DNA from 3 places in the Exiguobacterium sp. KKBO11 genome. Region 2 is predicted to be linked to each of the others. Evidence: predicted binding sites of a transcription regulator. Region 2 holds the regulator's gene; each other region holds the start of a gene.
The links. Region 2 encodes Rex, which represses fermentation and respiration genes when NADH is low (regulators of the CRP and FNR family bind a similar motif). Its sites were predicted from a motif close to TTGTGAAATATTTCACAA; they were not measured.
Positions count from the first base shown of each region.

Region 1: the regulator Rex is predicted to act here: its motif matches at 3,815-3,832, upstream of AYO36_RS04090 (cytochrome ubiquinol oxidase subunit I).
Region 3: the regulator Rex is predicted to act here: its motif matches at 5,101-5,118, upstream of adhE (bifunctional acetaldehyde-CoA/alcohol dehydrogenase).

Region 1 is NZ_LUCU01000011.1:780,723-787,445, forward strand. Features, by position in the region: gene AYO36_RS04070 (FAD-dependent oxidoreductase) at 1-1,059, shown strand, start outside; gene AYO36_RS04075 (disulfide bond formation protein B) at 1,269-1,664, opposite strand; gene AYO36_RS04080 (transcriptional regulator CcpC) at 1,730-2,620, shown strand; gene AYO36_RS04085 (N-acetyldiaminopimelate deacetylase) at 2,604-3,716, shown strand; gene AYO36_RS04090 (cytochrome ubiquinol oxidase subunit I) at 3,951-5,348, shown strand; gene AYO36_RS04095 (cytochrome d ubiquinol oxidase subunit II) at 5,361-6,383, shown strand; gene AYO36_RS04100 (potassium channel family protein) at 6,488-6,723, shown strand, end outside.
Region 2 is NZ_LUCU01000011.1:7,148-13,870, reverse strand. Features, by position in the region: gene AYO36_RS00360 (S8 family serine peptidase) at 1-1,831, opposite strand, end outside; tRNA gene AYO36_RS00355 (tRNA-Ala) at 2,056-2,131, opposite strand; gene tatC (twin-arginine translocase subunit TatC) at 2,237-3,016, opposite strand; gene AYO36_RS00345 (twin-arginine translocase TatA/TatE family subunit) at 3,024-3,221, opposite strand; gene AYO36_RS00340 (redox-sensing transcriptional repressor Rex) at 3,221-3,880, opposite strand; gene AYO36_RS00335 (ATP-binding cassette domain-containing protein) at 4,048-5,949, shown strand; gene AYO36_RS00330 (hypothetical protein) at 5,949-6,371, shown strand; gene AYO36_RS00325 (flavin reductase family protein) at 6,503-6,723, opposite strand, start outside.
Region 3 is NZ_LUCU01000022.1:210,731-217,453, forward strand. Features, by position in the region: gene AYO36_RS08130 (bifunctional 2',3'-cyclic-nucleotide 2'-phosphodiesterase/3'-nucleotidase) at 1-369, opposite strand, end outside; gene AYO36_RS08135 (hypothetical protein) at 829-2,229, opposite strand; gene adhE (bifunctional acetaldehyde-CoA/alcohol dehydrogenase) at 2,421-5,015, opposite strand; gene AYO36_RS08150 (beta-class carbonic anhydrase) at 5,352-5,903, shown strand; gene AYO36_RS08155 (Na+/H+ antiporter family protein) at 6,217-6,723, shown strand, end outside.

The DNA.
Region 1 (6,723 bases), 770 kb from region 2:
ATTGAAGTGACGTGGCTGGATTTCTCAGCGAGTCGTGCGAAATATGAGTTTTCAGGTCATTTGACGGCAGTTCCTGCGAATGCCTGGGGATTATTGAAAACAGAAGTCATCGAAGGAACGAACAAAGTACGTTTCACATGGGAAATCATTAAAACGATTTTACGAGTCGAACGAGGGGATCCGCAACAATCGATCGGGCAATGGTTAAAATCAGAACGAGTCGATGAACAAGTGGCACAGTTGATGCTTGATTTGGCATCAACGAACTTTTTTACGGCAGAACCCGAAAAAATTCCGTCAGACGTCTATTTCGAGTATTATCAAAAACTTTTTCGGACGCGCAAGCCTGTCTCATACATCGAAGGTGGATGGCAAGGGTTAGTACAGGAGTTGGAACGGATCATTCTAGAGAACCACGGAGAAATCTTGAAAAAAACAAAAATAACAGCAGTCGAATCGACTACGACAGGATTCTTAGTACGTGATCGAAAGAAACAAGAATGGAACGTCGAACGGATCATCTTTGCCGTACCACCGCGTGAAATCTTAAAAATAGCGACCCCCACTGCCATTCAGCGATTTGTTACACCGTACGCGAGCCATGAACCGGTAGAAGTATTCGTGTATGATCTTGGACTTCATCCGTATATCCAAACACCGTATTCATACATCTACGACCGTTCGCATCGAGCGTTCATCACGGATTTATCGCATTATGATGCAAGTCTTGCACCGAAGGATGGTCAAGTTCTTCAAGCAATCGCCTACCTTGAACACGATCGACTTGAGGATCCTGAATATATTGGACATGTCCGAACAGGAATCGAACAGATGCTTGACGTTCATTTTGCAGATTGGCGACAACGTATCGTCGCAGAACGAACGATTAAACGAGCAGTCGTACAAGAAATCAAATGGAAAATGGGGCAAGCGCCGCTTGCGACTCATATTCCGGATCATGCAGGTGTCGCTTTCGTCGGGGACTGGTGTGAAGGTACGGGACAACTCTCGGAGCTTGCGTTCTCAAGTGCCGTGAGCGTCTTCAATCGCTGGACGTGATGTCAAACGGGGGATGACTCAAAAAAAGAATGACGCGTCTTTTCACGCTCTTTCCTCAGGTCTTGTTCGTCTCTGACAGCGCATAAATGCGCTTGTTCCTGTAGGAGTAGCGTGTGACGCGTCATTCTTTTTGTTACGAGATAAGGATGGCAGATTATCATTCTGCCATCCTTATCTTTGTAGAGACTGACTTTTGAGTCAGCCCCATCTTATGCTTCATTGTTCGAACGTGCTGGATAGAACGCTAGAATCAAAAGTAATGTGAAGGCAATGAGACTCATCATCGGGATCGTCAAGAAACCAAAGTAGTTGACCCACTTGACGAGACAGCCGCTTGTACATAACGCTTCGCCATCGGGTAAGCGCTCAAGGATGACGTGGTACAAGGCGACACCAAAGCCGGCAAGCACATACAGGCGGACGAAGAGTGGATCAATCGTTTTCGACCGGAATAGCGAGATGAGCAAATAAAAGGCAGTCGTATACATGAATAGTCGTTGCCACCAACAGAGAGGGCAAGGGATGAATCCACGAATTTCACTGAAATAGAGACTGCCAAGCGTTGCAATCGTTGAGATGATGAACATAAAATGATAGCGTGTCATATGTATCGTCCTTTCTAACGTGTTAAACTAATGCCATCTTATATCATGAGGAGTCGAATCTCACATTGCAAGTGTCGGAAATGGAAATGTTGATCACCTTATCGGAAGAATTGAATATGAGGCGCGCTGCTGAACGATTATTCGTCTCGCAACCTGCACTTAGTCAACGTCTCGTTGCGATTGAAAGACGCTGGGGAACAAAGTTATTCATTCGTTCATCGCGTGGGTTAAGCATCACACCACAAGGAGAAAAAGTAATCGGTCTCGCAAAAGAGATGAATCGGAAGGAACTTGAGTTAAAAAGTGAATTGACGGCAGAAGAGGGTGCCGTTTATGGGACGCTTCGGATTGCCGTCGCTTCCATCATGGGGCAATACTGGCTCCCGCGTGTCTTGAAACGATTCGTTGAGCGTTATCCGCATGTCCGTGTTCAGCTTGTCACGGGATGGTCCAGTGAGATGATGCGTCATATGTTAGAGGAACATTTTCATATCGGGATCATTCGTGGAAACCCGGACTGGAAAGGTGTTAAAGAACGTCTTTTCTCGGATCCGCTCTATTTAGTCGATAGTGAGTTGACGTCAATCGAACAGTTACGCGTGACGGATCGACCATTCATCCAGTTCAAGAGTGATTCAACGTACTATCAAGAAATTTTAGAATGGTGGCAAGATCGGTTCGCAAGTCCACCATCTCGGACGCTGGTCGTCGATCAAATCGAGACATGTAAGCAGATGGCTCTACATGGAATTGGATTTGCGATTTTACCCGAGTCGACGATCCAACAATCAAATGAAGTCATGCAGCTTCCGTTAAAAACATCGTCCGGAAAGATATTAAAGCGAGATACATGGATTTTGTCTACGGAATCGATGCTTGAACTAAAACAAGTTCAAGCATTTTGGGACATCGTAAAAGAAGAAGGAGGAAGTCAGTCAGATGGAATACGCCATTGAAATGCGGCGCGCGCTTCATAAAATACCAGAACCAGGGTTCAAGGAATTTAAGACGCAAGCTTTTATATTGGAACAAATTCGTGCCTATCCACCAGATCGTGTCACGTATGACACGTTTGAAACGGGTGTTTTCGTTCGAGTGAAAGGATTGACTGGGAATCGGACGATTGGATACCGGGCAGACATTGATGGGTTACCGATTGAAGAAGCGACAGGTCTTCCGTTTTGCTCGGAACATCCAGGCTTCATGCATGCCTGTGGTCACGATATGCACACGTCGATTGCGTTGGGATTGATGAAACGAATCATTGAATTGCCGGTCATGGATGATGTCGTCTTTTTATTCCAACCAGCGGAAGAAGGTCCGGGCGGGGCAGAACCGATGATTAAAAGTCCGTTGTTTGAAAAATATCGTCCAAGTGAGATGTATGGTCTTCACGTCGCACCGGAGTATCCAGTCGGTACGATTGCAAGCCGTCCCGGCGTCTTGTTCGCGAGTGCTCGAGAAGTCCATATCACGATCTATGGTCAAAGTGGTCACGCGGCCTTTCCTCATTTGACGATTGATACGGTCGTCGCGCAAGCAGCCTTAATCATGCAATTGCAAACAATCGTCAGCCGATCCATCAATCCGATGAACTGTAGCGTCATCACGATCGGAAAGGTCGATGCCGGGATTCGAGAAAACGTCATCGCCGGTAGAGCAGTTCTTGACGGTACGATGCGCGCGCTCAATGGGGAAGACATGGAAAAACTGGAACGACGCGTTCGTGACATCATTCGAGGAATCGAAGCTTCCTTTGGCGTCAAGATTGATCTGCAATTCGGAAATCGTTATTACGAGGTCGTCAATGACCGACACATCGTTGATAAATTTTCATCATTCGTCAAAATGAATGCGAACTACATTGAATGTGATGCAGCAATGACAGGAGAAGACTTCGGATTCATGTTGAAGGAAATTCCAGGGATGATGTTTTGGCTTGGAGTCGACAATCCGACATCTGGACTTCATCAACCAACCTTGAATCCGGATGAATCTGCGATTCCATTTGTGATTGATTTACTCGATCATTATTTCCGAGAATATGTTTAAAAAGTTTTATGAAATAATGAAGGACATTAAGCTTTCCCTTTCGAAATCAAGAATGGGAAAGCTTTTTATATATGTAAGAATAGGAGTTTTCGAACATTTTGTGAAAAAAATCACGTGCACATGTGAACAATTTGTTACATCAAACATTATAAACAGACATAAAGGGTTATGTTCTCTATGATACGGTTATAGACCATATAGAGAAGTATGTTTTAGGAAGAGGGGGCTATATACATGTTCAATGATCCCGTATTGCTCAGTCGATTGTTGACAGGGCTCACATTAGCGTTTCACATTATATTCGCGACGATTGGTGTCGGGGTACCGCTCATGGTACTCGCAGCTGAATTCATCGGTCTGAAACGCAAAGATCCGGATTATATTTTATTAGCAAGACGGTGGACGCGTGGATACGTCGTTACCGTCGCAGTCGGTGTCGTGACAGGGACGGCCATCGGATTGCAATTATCACTACTTTGGCCGTCACTCATGCAAGTGGCTGGTCAAACGATCGCATTACCACTGTTCATGGAAACATTCGCATTCTTCTTTGAAGCGATTTTCCTCGGTATTTACCTGTATACATGGGATCGATTCAAAAACCCATGGTTACACTGGTTGATCGGGATTCCAGTCGTCATCGGTGCGACAGCATCAGCATTCTTCATTACGACGGTTAACTCCTTCATGAACTCACCAGAAGGATTTAAGATCGTCAACGGAACGCTAACGCAAATTGAACCATTAAAAGCAATGTTCAATACAGCAACACCTACAAAAGCAACACACGTCATCGTATCGGCTTATTTGACAGTCGCCTTCATCTTGGCGGCAATCGCGGCGTTCCACTTACTCCGCAAAAAAACACTCTCAGCAGCGGAAACAGCGTATCACAAAAAAGCACTTCGCTTAACGGTTATGGCTGGATTAATTTTTGCCTTCTCGACTGCACTTGTCGGGGACTTCTCAGGGAAATACTTGGCGAAATATCAGCCAGAGAAACTCGCGGCTGCTGAATGGCATTTTGAAACGACAAGTGAAGCAGAATTGATCTTTGGTGGGATACTTGATCAGCAAGAAGACGGCAGTTATGAAATCAAGGGAGCCGTCAAAATCCCATATGCACTCTCGATCCTTGCGGGTGGAGCTCCAGATACAGAAGTCATTGGTCTAAATGAGTTCGCAAAAGAAGATCAAGCACCGCTGATCGTTCACTATTTCTTCGATATCATGGTTTCGATTGGTATGTATTTGGCTGCCATCTCTGCCTTGTTCATCTTGGCATTCCGTTTGAAAAAATTAAATCCTTATAACAAATGGATTTTAAGAGGTGTCTTCATCGGTGGACCTCTGGCGATGATTTCCATTGAAGCAGGTTGGATGTATGCTGAAATTGGTCGCCAACCTTGGACACTTTACGGCATCATGCGGACAGCAGATGCGGCGACGACATCAACTGCCGTCGGCCCGATGTTGATTCTATTCAGTGCCTTGTACTTGATGCTCGGTACGATTTGTACAGTCGTATTATTACGGATGTTCAAGAAAAACCCGGTTGGAAAAGAACTTCAAGAACTTGCTGAAAACCACCACGCACGTGGGGAAGCTATGTTCGTGGATGATAACAAGTAAGGAGGGAACGATTTGGACGTTCAAACACTAGGAATTACGGTCCTCTGGACTTTCCTGTACGGATATCTCATCGTTGCCTCAATTGACTTCGGTGCTGGATTTTACGCCTTTTATTCAAAATATACGAAGCGGGATCATTTAACGAATCGATTGATTCTTCGTTATCTCTCACCAGTGTGGGAGGTAACGAATGTCTTCTTCGTATTCTTCTTCGTCGGACTAGTCGGGTTCTTCCCGGATACCGCTTACTATTTCGGTACGGCACTACTCGTGCCAGCCTCGATCGTTCTCGTATTGATTGCGATTCGTGGTAGCTTCTATGCATTTGCTAATTATGGATCGAACGACAGTATGTTCTATACGTTCTTATATGGAGCAACTGGTCTATTGATTCCGGCGGCGATGTCAACGACATTGACAATCAGTCAAGGTGGGTTCATTCGTAAAACGAATGAAACGGTTGAGTTTTTAGGAACAAAATTATTTACGAACTTTTACTCTTGGTCGGTCGTAGCACTCGCTATCGTATCCGTCCTCTATATCAGTGCGATGTTCCTCTTGTTCTACGCAGATAAAGCGAAGGATGAAGGGGCTACTCCGCTAATTCGTAAATGGGCACTCTTCTGGAGTGGCCCGACGATTCTTGTCTGTGCACTCGTCTTCTTTGGATTGAAAAATCAAGCGGCATGGCACTATGAGAACATCTTAAACGGGAACTGGTGGTGGTTCGCTGCTAGTTTCATCTTCTTCCTCGTTGCGGTGACACTCGTCTACATGAAGAAGAATTACGGAATTGCTTTCGTCGCGGTCATGTTACAGTATGGAGTGGCATGGTTTGGTTACGGTTATACGCACTTACCATACATCTTGTATCCATATATCGATATCAACAAAGCGGTCGTTAACGAAACAATGGCTTCCGCACTCGTCGTTGTCTTCATCTTCGGACTCTTACTCTTGATTCCGGCGTTGTACTTGATTTTACGACTCTTCTTGTTCGATAACGATTATGTACGTGGGAAATCCTCAAAATAATGGATGAATAAACGCCTCTGCGAATCGCAGGGGCGTTTATAGTATTTTTAAATTGAATCGGGTACACTACTAAGGAAGAGCGATTGTGAAGGAGAGTTGTGAAAATGAATGGAGAGTTTGCAGTAATTGGACTAGGGCGCTTTGGTGGCTCGATTGTCCGCGAATTATCGAAAAATGGCTACGATGTCTTAGCGATTGACTCCGACGAGGAGCGCGTCAATGAATTCATGGGAATTGCGACGCATTCCGTCATCGCGGACACAACGGATGAGAATGTCTTAAAAAGTCTAGGAATCCGAAACTTCGATCATGTCATCGTTGCTATCGGGGAAAATATTCA
Region 2 (6,723 bases):
CTTTAAAGTCCTTCGCAATCCGTTGCATGACGAGTGCCGTTCCACCAGCGACGTGTGGTGCCGCCATCGATGTCCCACTCATGACGCCATACTCGTTATCGTTGAGCGTCGAGTAGATTTTCCCACCTGGTGCCGTGATTTCTGGTTTGAAGTCAAGGCTTGGTGTGACACCCCATGACGTGAAGTCAGACATTTGTCCTGCGACCGGGTTATCGGCTGAGACTGCTTTTCCATCGAACGTGACAGCGATTGCCTTGCCCTCTTTTGCTTTTGCTTCAAGATCGTTTCCGTCTGCGATGCTGAGTGTGACGAGTGGAATCGTCGGATTGTTGAGCGCCATGCTGACGTAATCCCCATGATCGACTCGACCGCGGACGATGACACCTGCTGCCCCTTGCTTCTCAGCTTCTGCTTGGATCATACCGTAGTTGAAACCACCGTTACGCACGACGAAGACGACTTTCCCTTTGACGTCTTTACCTTCGTAGTTCGAAGCTTGACCGTCACCGACATAGACGACATCCTTCTTCTCTTTATCGAAGACAGCAATCGGATTCGGTGAATCTTGTTTTTGGTATGCCAAATAACCAGCATCCTGACCGTCAATCGTCAGCGCCATGCCTTCGAGTGTCAATTTCGTATTTTCGAGTGATGCGACTTGGAGTGCTTGGCTCGTTAAACCTGGTGCACCGACGACACCGATATCCGGGTTCGCTGTGTACGGATTACCTGCACCATGACCTGCGAATGCCGAGTTACCAGCAGAAATCGCACACAAGATACCGTTGTTCATCGCGTTGACGATTGCGCGTTGTTCTGGATCATCTGCATTGACGAACGATGCCGTCGATCCGAGACTCATGTTGATGACATCGGCTCCGAGTGCAATCGCATCATCGATCGCTTTAATGTAGATATCGCTGAATGTCGATGGCATTCCTGGATCGTTTCCGAAGACTTTCATCGCGAGGAGTTGTGTTTCCGGAGCGACCCCTTTGATACCACCGTTTGCTTCATCGCCGTTTGCTCCGACCGTACCCGCGACGTGCATCCCGTGCATTGATGCGCCCGCACCTAAATCACGGATTTCGCTATCGTGATCGGCATAGTTATAGCCGTACGGTACTTTTTCCGTGAAGTACTTTCCTTTTAAGCCTTTTGTTTCTTTCGCACTATCGACTTTCGAAGAAGTCAAATCAATCTTCGTTTCTGGGCTCAAGACCATGTCCTTATGCGATGGATCGATTCCCGTATCGATGACGGCAACGATTGTTCCTTCCCCTTTAAAACCATAGTCCTGCCATGTTTCCTTCGCATTGACCATGTCCTTGCTGTAAAGCATGTCTGGCTTGGCACCTTTAGCAACTTCCGGACGCGCGTATTCATGGGCGATATGTACGCTCTTGACTCCGCTCAGTTGTTTGATGTCTTCGATGTCGCCGAACTTGACTTCACCACTGAATCCGTTGATGACGGTCGTGAAGCTTTCCTTATATGTAACGGGAATCGCCTTTTTAGCGATGGCTGACTTGACTGATTTTTGAACGTTGACGAGGCGATCTTTGATCGACTCTTTTTCGGCATTGCTCAATGTGCTATACCGCTTGTTTTGAGCCTGGGCGATTTGAATCGCCGGTTTCTCTTCCATCTCGATGACGACACGGACTTTATCCGATTGTTTGTAGTTCTTCTCTTGCCCCGATTTCTTCAAAGAGAGCGCTTGCGGTTTTTGACCCGTTGCTTTGTCTTGCGACGACAGTGCACCTTGCGCACTGACTAGATTGGAAGACGTCATTAAGACGGCTGCCATAAGTGCAATCTTCTTCTTCATGCGTTCGTTTTCCCCTTTTCTGTAAAACCATAGTAGTACTACTAATAAAACAGTTAAACGAAAATTCTGTATATTTAGTTTAATGAATTTAATGGAAATAAACAATTTATATTTGCCTATTTTTTTAATTTATTTGTTTTACATGACATTTTATATTTTTAAGGAATTAAACTGGGAGTAAAATAAAAACTCCTCGAAGCCTCGAGGAGTTAGATGTTTGGTATTGGTGGAGACTATCGGGATCGAACCGACGACCTTTTGGCTGCCAGCCAAACGCTCTCCCAGCTGAGCTAAGCCCCCATGAATTATCTTTAGTATACGTATCACTAACTGCTTTATCAATATAAAAATAACGCTTTCATAAAAAAGAATTCCTTCCAAAAATCGTCGGAAGGAATTCACGATTCATTTATTCAATTCACGCATCAAATCCGCCTGTCGTTCAAGCTCTGCCTGTTGCTCGAGGATCAGGACCTTTTTGTACGTCCGCGCAGAAATCAAGATGCTGATCTCATAGAGAACGAACAATGGCACCGAGATCATCAAGTGTGACGTCACGTCCGGCGGTGCGATCAATGCCGCAACGACGAACAGCGCAAAGTACGCATATTTCCGATTCTTTCGCATGAAATATGGCGTCACGAGACCCAGACGTGTCAGGAACATCGTCACGACCGGCAATTGGAAAAGAAGACCGAACGGCATCGTCAACCGGATTAAGAAACTGAAGTAGTTCTCCACTCCGATGACTTGTTCGATTCCGAGCTCTTTCCCGAGATCCGTTGAGACTTCAAGCAAGAAGGGAAGCAACCAGAAATACGAGAAGGCTACGCCAGCCAAAAACAGAAAGAAGATGACCGGAATATACGTCAATGTCGCTTTTTGCTCCTTGTCATAAAGTCCTGGTCGGACGAATGCCCAGAGTTGATACATCCAGAACGGTGACGCTAAAATCAGCGCAATAATGAACGCAAGATTCAAATACAACATTAAAGGATCGGCGACGTTGAAGGCATTCAAACCGATACCGAGCTCTTTTAAGTCTGCTTGCAAGAAGCGGACGAGCGGTCGGACGAGCGGAAATGCGACAGCGAACAGGACGACGACGATGATAAGCGACCAGACGATCCGCTTTCGCAGTTCGTCAAGGTGCGACGTCATGCTTTGCTCTTGATCAACCGTCATGATTCAATCACTTCTCTTTCGGTTCGTCCTTTTTATCGTCGTCCATGATGCCGTTCGTGGCATTCTTGAACTCTTTCAATGTCTGACCAGCAGCACGTCCGAATTCTGGTAACTTCTTCGGTCCAAAGATGATCAACGCGACGACCGCGATCAATCCGATGCTCGCAGGTCCGATACCTAGTGTGAGCGGAATAAGGTTTTCCATTATGATTTCACTCCTTCAGCTGATTGCGAATAATGCTTCATGAAATAAACTAACGACTGCAACTCGATCGATAAATCAATGTGATGGACCCGGACGCTCGCTGGCACGTTCAACCGCGCTGGCGTAAAGTTCAGGATGCCTGTCACACCATACTCGACTAACTCATCCGCTACTGACTGCGCGAACTGGGATGGAACCGTCAAGATGGCAACATCGACCTGATTCGCTTCGATTTGTTCTTTCATGTCCGAAACATGATAGATTGGAACGTCATGCGTCGTTGTTCCGACCTTCTCTTCGTCCGCATCAAACGCAACGACTATCCGAGTACTATTATTCTTTAAAAAGTTATAATTTGCAAACGCTGTTCCGAGATGACCGACCCCGATTAAGGCAACATTCGTCACCTCATCTTGATTCAAGGTTTTGCGGAAAAACGTTAAGAGATGTTGAACGTTGTATCCATACCCCTTCTTCCCTAATGCCCCAAAGTAGGAAAAATCGCGACGAATCGTTGCTGAATCAACCTTCACCGCCTCGCTTAACTCAGCAGAAGAGACGCGGAGCTTGCCTGAATTGTATAAACTTTGGATGAAGCGATAATATAGCGGCAACCGTTTTGCTGTCGCTTGTGGAATTTTTGTGTCTGGTCCATTCATCCTGCAGTTCCCCCTTCGGCCACATCCATCGTGGCACCCAAATCTTTGCAAAAAGCTTTCTACTCTCCTTGATTGTAAACCACTTCACATAGAGTCACAAATAATATATTCCGCAGGACCTCGCGCTTTTGTTCGTGATAGACTAAAGGGTGGAAGGATGGATGGAAATGATACTCTTACAAGTCAACCAACTCTCGAAATCATTCGGCGTCGAGCCGATTTTAGAAAATATCAAATTGGAAGTACAAGAGCGCGACCGCATTGCGCTCGTCGGACGAAACGGTGCCGGTAAATCGACCTTGCTCAAAATCATTGCTGGCGAACTCAGTCATGACTCAGGCGACATCATGAAAGGCAAGGATGTCAAAATCGGTTATCTCGCGCAAGACAGTGGTCTCGAATCGAATGAGACGATCTGGAACGAGATGCTGACCGTCTTTGAACATCTCCAAGAACAAGAACGGACACTGCGCCGGATGGAAATCGAAATGGGCATGGAGCATATCTTGAATGACCCGGTCGCTTACGATCGTCTCTTGAAGACATACGATCAAGCGCAACACGACTTCTCAGAAGCCGGTGGTTATCAGTTCGAAGCAAATATCCGCTCCGTCCTGCACGGCATGCGCTTTTATCCGGATGATTACTCGCGCCGGATTCAGACATTATCCGGTGGTCAACGGACACGGCTTGCCTTAGCAAAGATGCTCCTGCAAGCACCAGAGCTCCTCATTCTCGATGAGCCGACCAACCACCTCGATATCGATACGCTCGCGTGGCTCGAAAGTTACCTCGGTGGTTATCGTGGTGCCGTCCTGATCGTCTCGCACGACCGGTACTTCCTCGACCAAGTCGTCAATGTCGTCTATGAGCTGTCACGCAATGTCTGTCGTAAGTTCACCGGGAACTATACGAAGTACTTGGAGCAAAAAGCGGCCTTATACGATCAGGAAATGAAGCAGTTTGAACAGCAGCAAGAAGAAATCGCGAAGATGCAGGACTTCATTCAACGGAACATCGCCCGGGCGACGACGACAAAACGTGCCCAAAGTGTCCGGAAACGGCTCGAAAAGGTCGACCGACTCGATCGTCCAGATGGAGATGAGCGTAGCACGGTCCTGTCCTTCCCGATTGAAAAACAGAGCGGGAATGACGTTCTGCAAGTCAATCAACTGGCGATCGGTTACGAAGAAGCTGTCTCAAAAGACATCACCTTCCGCTTGCAACGCGGTGAATCACTGGCACTCGTCGGACCGAACGGAATCGGAAAGTCGACGCTTCTAAAAGTCCTCGTCGGTCGCTTACGCCCCCTCTTCGGTGATTTCCGTTTCGGAACTGGCGTCTCGATCGGCTATTACGATCAAGAGCAGGCGGAACTCAATGATCGGAACCGTGTCATCGATGAGATTTGGAACGAATGGCCACTGATGCGTGAACAAGAAGTCCGGTCTGTCCTCGGGCAATTCCTGTTTAGCGGTGACGATGTCTTCAAGATCGTCCATGAGTTATCCGGTGGCGAACGCGGACGTCTCGCGCTCGCGAAACTGAAACTCCGAAAGACGAACGTCCTCGTCCTCGATGAGCCGACGAACCACTTGGATCTGGATTCGAAGATGGTCCTTGAAAACGCGCTCGTCGACTACGAAGGTACGCTGCTATTCGTCTCCCACGACCGTTACTTCATCGACCGGATCGCGACCCGCGTCATCGAGATGAGTGAAGCCGGCGTGACGGAATACCTCGGTGATTATTCATACTACACGGAGAAGAAGGCGGAGCAAGAAGAGATTGCGCGTCTTGAAGCCGAGGAAGCAAAAGCCGCAAAGGTCACGGCGTCGAAGACGATCGACAAGGAAGCACAGAAAGAAGAACGCAAGCGCCGTCAGCAAATCGAACAGCTCGAACAAGACATCGAGCGGCTCGAACAGCGTTCGGCAGAAATTGAACAATTGCTCTGTGAACCGGAAGTCTTCAACGATATTCCGAAAGCGACAGCTCTTTCAGCAGAACGTGACCAAATTGATGTCGATCTACTCGAATTGATGGAACGATGGGAGAACCAACACTGATGCGGACGAAAAGCTTTTTCATTAACTTGATTCAAGGACTGCTATCCGGCATCCTTTATTTCGTACCGATGTATGCGGACTACGTGTCGACCTTCATCCGGCCGGATGCTTTTAATGCCGCGCTTCCTTTGTTCCTCCTGATTTCTTGTATGATCGGTCTCGTCATCCAGACATGGAGCGGTCTTTTCGTCAGTTTACTCTCGGGATTATGCTGTACGCTCCTGACGACACAGCTATTCGTCGAACTCAATGACCCGTTGATCCTATCGTATTACGGTAGTGTCTCACCGCTCACCGCTTTCTTGATCAGCTGTGTCGGCATTTGGGCACTCGCGATCGTCTTTTATTTGCTCGATGGCTATCAGTACAGTAAACGTCATGGTCTTGAAGCCTCTTCAAACGAAATCGATCCGCAACCTTGAAGTCCGATCGATGAATCAGATGAACGACATGAGAAAAAGGAGTGGAGATTCCGGTAGCTAGACCGGTCTCTCCACTCCTTTTCGTTTGAATCAAAACGAATCGTACGATGAATCAAGCATTCACGCTTCTATCATTTTGTCGGTCGGGCAATCGTAAACGTCTTCCCGATCGTCGCATAATCATTCCCTGCTAAACGAGCGACAGCCTTCAAGCCTGCTGCGTCAATCCGGAACGAATCGACGAGTTCATCCGCGACGTGATAACGCAGTACTTCCCCAATCAGAAGATCGGCACCTTCTAGCTCGACGTGTTGCGTCAAGCGCATCTCGAAGCGGATTTTCGCTTCCGCGA
Region 3 (6,723 bases), on a different contig from region 2:
ACCAAGGTACTCCATCAATTCGTACATCGGATGTTTGCCTTTGTTTCCTTTGTCGTACTGGTTCTTCACGTAATCACCGAATGGCGTTCCTTGAAGTGTATCTCCGTTATCGAACAAGAAGCTATTCGTAGCGCCCACTTCAGCTTGTTGCTGTTTGATGACTGTAGCGGCTTTGACGAGACCAATCGTTTCGTCCTGCGCATCCTTGAAGTAATCGTAGTTCATTGAGTTCGTATGTAAATCCGTTGTTTCTAAGAAGCGTAATTTGACGACACTGTTGTCGGCAGCAAGTGTCTTGACTTGGACGACTGGTACGAGCATCGGTGCGATCAATGTCGACGCGATGACGAGCTTTGTAGCTTTTTTCATTTAAATTTCCCCCCAGGATGTTTTGACTGCTTCATTAATTTAGCATGGTTCGATTATAGCTAATAGTCCTTTCAAATAGGTCGGACATCCGTCTTATTTAACCTACTTAACTAATTCCAAATACTGGCTTAACGTTGTTGATTTTCCCTTTACAAACCAAGTTTACATGGTAAAAAAAGGAGATGATGCAAATGAGATGAACCACGTAAAAAAACGATACATTTCAGGTCATGAACCTGAAAACGTATCGTTTATGCTTGATGTAGAACGTAACTGTTCCTTCTCGACTCCTACAGGGAAAGAAAGCATGGTTTTCGCTTTCGTCAGGGTCAGGTGAGATCCGGTAGACGAAACGTAGTTTAGGATACCGCGGCTTACCTCCCGCCTGTGGAAAGCGAGCATGACAGCAACATTCGTAGAATGGATTCATGGCATAGGATTTTCGCCACTCCACGTCCCTTACACCGTTTTCTCTGGTTTCCGTCGGACGACATAACCAAGAATTCCACCAAGTAACGCAAGTCCTGCGGCGTATAGTACCGTCCAGCCTGCCGTCTGTTGAGCGAACTCGAATAAGACGTCACTGCGCCATTTCATCGCGAACTGAACGTATGAAGCTTGACTGACGATGAAGCTGATGACACCAATCGCGATCGCAAAGACGAACGGATCGATAATCGACTTGAAGCTTCGGATACTACAGACGAAGTAGATCGCGAACGTTACGAGCAACAGCACCCAGTAAGCACTCTCACTGGAGACATTCGGTGGCGTCGCTCCTGCCGATTCCGCATCAATCGCTTGGATCGTCTGCCGCGCGACGCCGTAATCAACAGGGTCGAGCTTCAATTGTGTTGCTGACAAATCCGGACGTTCTCCACCGAGTAACGTCAACAATTGTTCTGTCACCCGGTCCGTGTCGATTCCATCGACGACTTTTTGGATCGAGTCATTGAGCTGATCCGTTGAGGTCTCCCCGTTCAACATTGAGACCGGGATTTCCGCATTCGCTCCAAGGACATCTGCTTGATACACGACCTGACCGCCGTGGATCCAGTCGTACATCCCGCCACTTCCGGCGTTTAGACTCGCGACGGTGAGTGCCGTCCGTAGTGAGGAATCACCGTCATACTCCGCTTCGTCCTGCACCGTAAAGACGAGTTGGAGCGTACTTGCGAGCATCAAAATCAGCAAGCTGGCACGACCGGCAGCTGTCAGACCAGATAACTTTTGCGGGAAGAACGCCATCCAACCAAGCAAACTGACGACGAGAAGCGGTAGGATCCCACTCATCGCATAGCCGTCTTGTAACGAGAGGAATGACACGTCGTTTCCGCGTCCGGCAAGGACGAACCAGATGATTCCGACCGTTAAGAAGAAACTGATCGATCGAATCGTCCACCCGAGACGACTTGCCTTAATCCGTAACACTAAAAATAACAGGACGATCAAACCGATGCCAAAAACGGAATAGAGTAACGTGCCGTAAGAGACATCAAACGTAAGTGGTGCAAGGACTTGCTTTAAGTCAATCCCAAACAACGATAAGACATCGCCGGCAGAACTCGCATCGAGCACCTGATTGATGATTCCTTCCCGGACCGCACTCGGCATCGTGATCGACAGCCCACCGACGAACAGTAGCATCAATGACACCGTGATATCTGCATCTTTCCAGGAGACATCCGCCTGTTGCATCTGCGTCACGAGATCCTGATAGTCTGAGGATGAGGTGATTTGTGAAGTCAAAAATGCCATCACACCATAGATGACACCGAAAAAGATGAGACCGATAAGGACACCAAACAGGACATCCCAGACGGAAAACCGTCGTTGTTTCCTTTCTTGCCTTGACTCCATCCCATTTCCTCCTTTTTATGTCTGATGTTTGAATATTCCTGCTACAGCGAAACCAAAAACATCAAATTCATTCAACAGCCATTATATCCCACTTCTTCTCTGACTGTCTCCACTGATTCCCAAAACAAAAACCGACTTCTCACAGTGAGAAGCCGGTTGAACGATCAGGTGCCATGGTATTTTTTTCTCTATTAGATGCCTTCGTATGCTTGTTCCATGATCGTCCGTAACTCAGCGACAAGCGGCATCTTCGGATTCGCAGTCGTACATTGATCTTCAAAAGCATCGACCGCCATCTTGTCGAGTTTTGCCTCGAAATCTGCTTTTTGAATGCCTTGCGCCTTGAATGACATCTTGATGTTGAGACGTTGTCCAAGATCAGCAACGGCTTGGATGAGGGATTCGACCCCTTCTTCTGTCGTTGCTGCCGGAAGACCGAGGTAGCGTGAGATGTCGGCATACCGCTCATCCGCAACGAATGATTCGTATTTCGGGAATGCTGCTAGTTTTGTTGGACGTGACGCGTTATAGCGAATGACGTGTGGCATCAGGATCGCATTCGTCCGTCCGTGTGGCGTGTGGAACTCGCCACCGATTTTGTGTGCGATCGAGTGGTTGATGCCAAGGAAGGCGTTCGCGAATGCCATCCCTGCCATCGTTGACGCATTATGCACTTTTTCGCGTGCTTCGGCGTCTGATCCGTTAGCATATGCTCGTGGCAAGTAGTCGAAGATCATCTTGATTGCTTTCAGTGCCAGTCCATCCGTGTAGTCGTTCGCAAGCACCGAGACGTATGCTTCTGTCGCATGCGTCAAGACATCCATTCCGGTATCAGCAGTGATTGAAGCTGGGACGGTCATGACGAATTCTGGATCAACGATTGCGACGTCTGGCGTCAATGCATAGTCAGCAATCGGGTATTTGACGTTTTTCTCTTTATCCGTGATGACGGTGAACGGTGTCACTTCTGAACCTGTACCAGAAGTCGTCGGAATCGCGACGAACTTCGCTTGACGACCAAGTGTCGGGAATTGATACGCCCGTTTGCGGATATCAAGGAATTTTTGACGTAAGTTCGAGAACGTTTCGTTCGGTTGTTCATAGAAGAGCCACATTCCTTTTGCAGCATCCATCGCTGAACCACCACCGAGAGCGATGATCAAGTCAGGTTTGAAGTCACGCATCGCTTGGGCACCCGTCTGAACAGTCGTCACCGATGGATCTGGTTCGACTTGGTCGAAGATCCGGTAACTGACGGACTGTGGTAAGTTTTGAATTACTTTATCGGCATACCCGAACTGTACCATCGTTGGATCAGTGACAATCATGACACGTGAGACGTCAGTCATCGACCGCAAGTACTGAACGGAGTTCTTTTCGAAGTAGATTTTTTCAGGGACCTTGAACCATTGCATGTTCACGCGTCGTCTCGCCACCTTTTTGACGTTGAGTAAGTGTTTCGCTGTCACGTTTTCAGAAACAGAGTTTTTCCCGTATGATCCGCAACCGAGTGTCAGTGATGGTGTCAACTCGTTGTACAGATCACCGATTCCGCCATGAGCAGATGGGCTGTTGACAAGGATCCGGCAGGCTTTCATGCGGAGTCCGAACGCTGTCATCAAGTCATCGTTCGTCGTATGAATGACGGCTGTATGACCGAGACCGCCGATTTCAAGCATCTGTTCTGCAATCGTGAACGCTTCTTCGGTCGAAGCGACGCGGTACGCACCGAGGACGGGACTGAGTTTTTCATGAGACAATGGTTCTGCCGCTCCGACGTGCTCGAGTTCTGCGACGAGCATGACCGTTGTTTCCGGAACATCGATGCCGGCTTTTTCTGCGATCCATGTCGCAGGTTTCCCGACGATGTCCGCGTTGACGGCACATGTATCGGTTTTGATGACGAGTGATTCGAGGCGTTGTTTTTCTTCCGGTGTACAGAAGTAACAACCGAGTGCTTCCATTTCCGCACGAACCGTCGCATAAATCCCTTGGTCGACGATGACAGCTTGCTCAGACGCACAAATCATCCCGTTATCAAACGTTTTTGAAAGAACAAGATCGCTGACTGCCCGTTTGACTTTCGCAGACTGTTCGATATAACACGGAACGTTCCCTGGTCCAACACCAAGTGCCGGTTTACCTGTTGAATACGCCGATTTGACCATTCCTGCTCCACCTGTCGCAAGGACCATGGCGATTTTTTCATGGTTCATCAAGACTTTCGTTGCTTCAAGTGATGGTTCTTCCACCCATTGAATACAGTCTTTTGGTGCCCCTGCTTTGATGGCTGCGTCGCGGAGTGTTTTCGCTGCTTCGACGGAACATCGTTGTGCCGACGGGTGGAACGCGAAGACGATCGGGTTACGTGTCTTGATCGCAATCAATGCTTTGAACATCGTCGTTGATGTCGGGTTCGTGACCGGTGTGACACCACAGACGACACCGACCGGTTCAGCGATATAGGTGATGCCGTTTTGAACATCCTCTTCTAAAATCCCGACTGTTTTTTCATGACGTAGACTGTTGTAGATGTATTCTGTTGCAAACATATTTTTAATCATCTTATCTTCAAAGACACCGCGTCCCGTCTCTTCTGCCGCGAGACGAGCGAGTTCGACGTGCCGTTCGAGTCCGGCAAGTGCCATATCCCGGACGATCGTATCGATTTTTTCTTGATCGAATGTCAGTAATTCTTGTAATGCGCGTTGCCCTTTTTCAACGATTTGTCCAACTGCTTGTTCGACCGGCGTTGCCGTCGATTTTGTTTTTTCTTTCACAGCCATGAGTGGTTTCCTCCCTGTCGTGGAACGAATCTGAGTTTGATTTGCCAACCATTATGTCAGGAATGCCAAGCTGTTTTTCAATAGTTTGTGCTTTCCTTCACAAATCAATCATAACCCCTTTTTCCCGTTTTGTGCATGACCATCCTGTGAATTCCCTCACACCTTTGATAGCGTTTACAACTGTTGTGAAATCTTCTTTTTCATCATTTTGCTTCATGTACATGGATGTGTGCGATTTGTCACACCTCGCATTTTCGTGACTTGATAGCCGTTTCATCATCTTGTATTCTGATATGGGGTACATATTAAGAGCTACCACTAAAGGAGGACACTTGAATGTCAGTTGTACAGGAAATGCTAGCCTTCAACGAGCGATTCGTCGCCGAAAAACAGTATGAACAGTTCGTCTCGGATAAGTTCCCAGACAAAAAGGTCGTCATCCTGACGTGTATGGATGCCCGCTTGACGGAACTCCTCCCACACGCACTTGGTCTTAAGAACGGGGATGCGAAGATCATCAAAAATGCCGGTGCTATCCTATCGCACCCATTCGGTTCCGTCATGCGCTCGATTCTCGTCGCGTTGTATGCTCTTGGTGCTGAAGAAGTCGTCGTCATCGGTCACCACGACTGCGGCATGAGCACGATTGATCCTAACCACATGATCAACGAGATGAAAGATCGGGGCATCGACCAACAGATTCTTCACACGCTCGAAGTATCTGGCGTTGATTTGAATCAATGGTTGCGTGGTTTCACGTCAGTTCAAGAAAGCGTCGCTCACTCGGTCAGCCTCGTGAAGAACCACCCATTACTACCACCTGGGACGAACGTTCACGGACTCGTCATCGATCCAGGGACTGGTAAACTTGACGTCGTCGATTGCTGATCACTCTCTATAGAAGAAACGCAAATAGAATTGGATGATTTACTCCGCTTTAAACTAAAGATAACGTGCCATTTTCTCTTACCGGAGAAGGATGGCACGTTTTTTCGTATGAATCATTTTCAGTGATCAAAACGCTTCTCACTTTAAGCTTCAGGGTATAACAGAATGTAACTTCTTGTGGAGAGCTAAAAAGCGTATCATTCATCTTTTGATTACGAGGTCAGACTTTTACTCTTGACAGCATTCCAACATGGCTGTAAGATACTTTAGTATAGTACAGTGATAACAAAAGAAAGTGTGGTTTTACTGAATGATAAACGCCGTATTGTTTGCCGTCTTTTTACTATTTATATTAGCGATCTTCCGCGTCCACATCGTGCTCGCGATGGTCATCAGTGCGTTTGCCGGTGGTCTCATCGGTGGTCTTGACCTGACTGCGACGACAAAAGCATTCTCCGGTGGTCTTGGTGACGGGGCCGAAATCGCCCTGAGCTACGCGATGCTCGGTGCGTTCGCTGTCGCCCTCTCGAAAACAGGTTTACCGGATGCACTCGCGCACTCTTTGATTGCGCGTTCGCGTGGTAACGCAAGTGCCGCTTCCGTCAAAAAATTAAAAGGATTCATCTTGTTCGCGATTCTCTTGCTTGCGATCAGTTCACAAAACGTGTTGCCGATCCACATCGCGTTCATTCCAATCATCATTCCGCCGCTTCTTGGTCTCTTCAATCAATTGAAGATGGACCGTCGCCGGATTGCGATCATCATGACGTTCGGTCTTGTGACACCGTACATGTTCTTACCAGTCGGTTTCGGAGATATT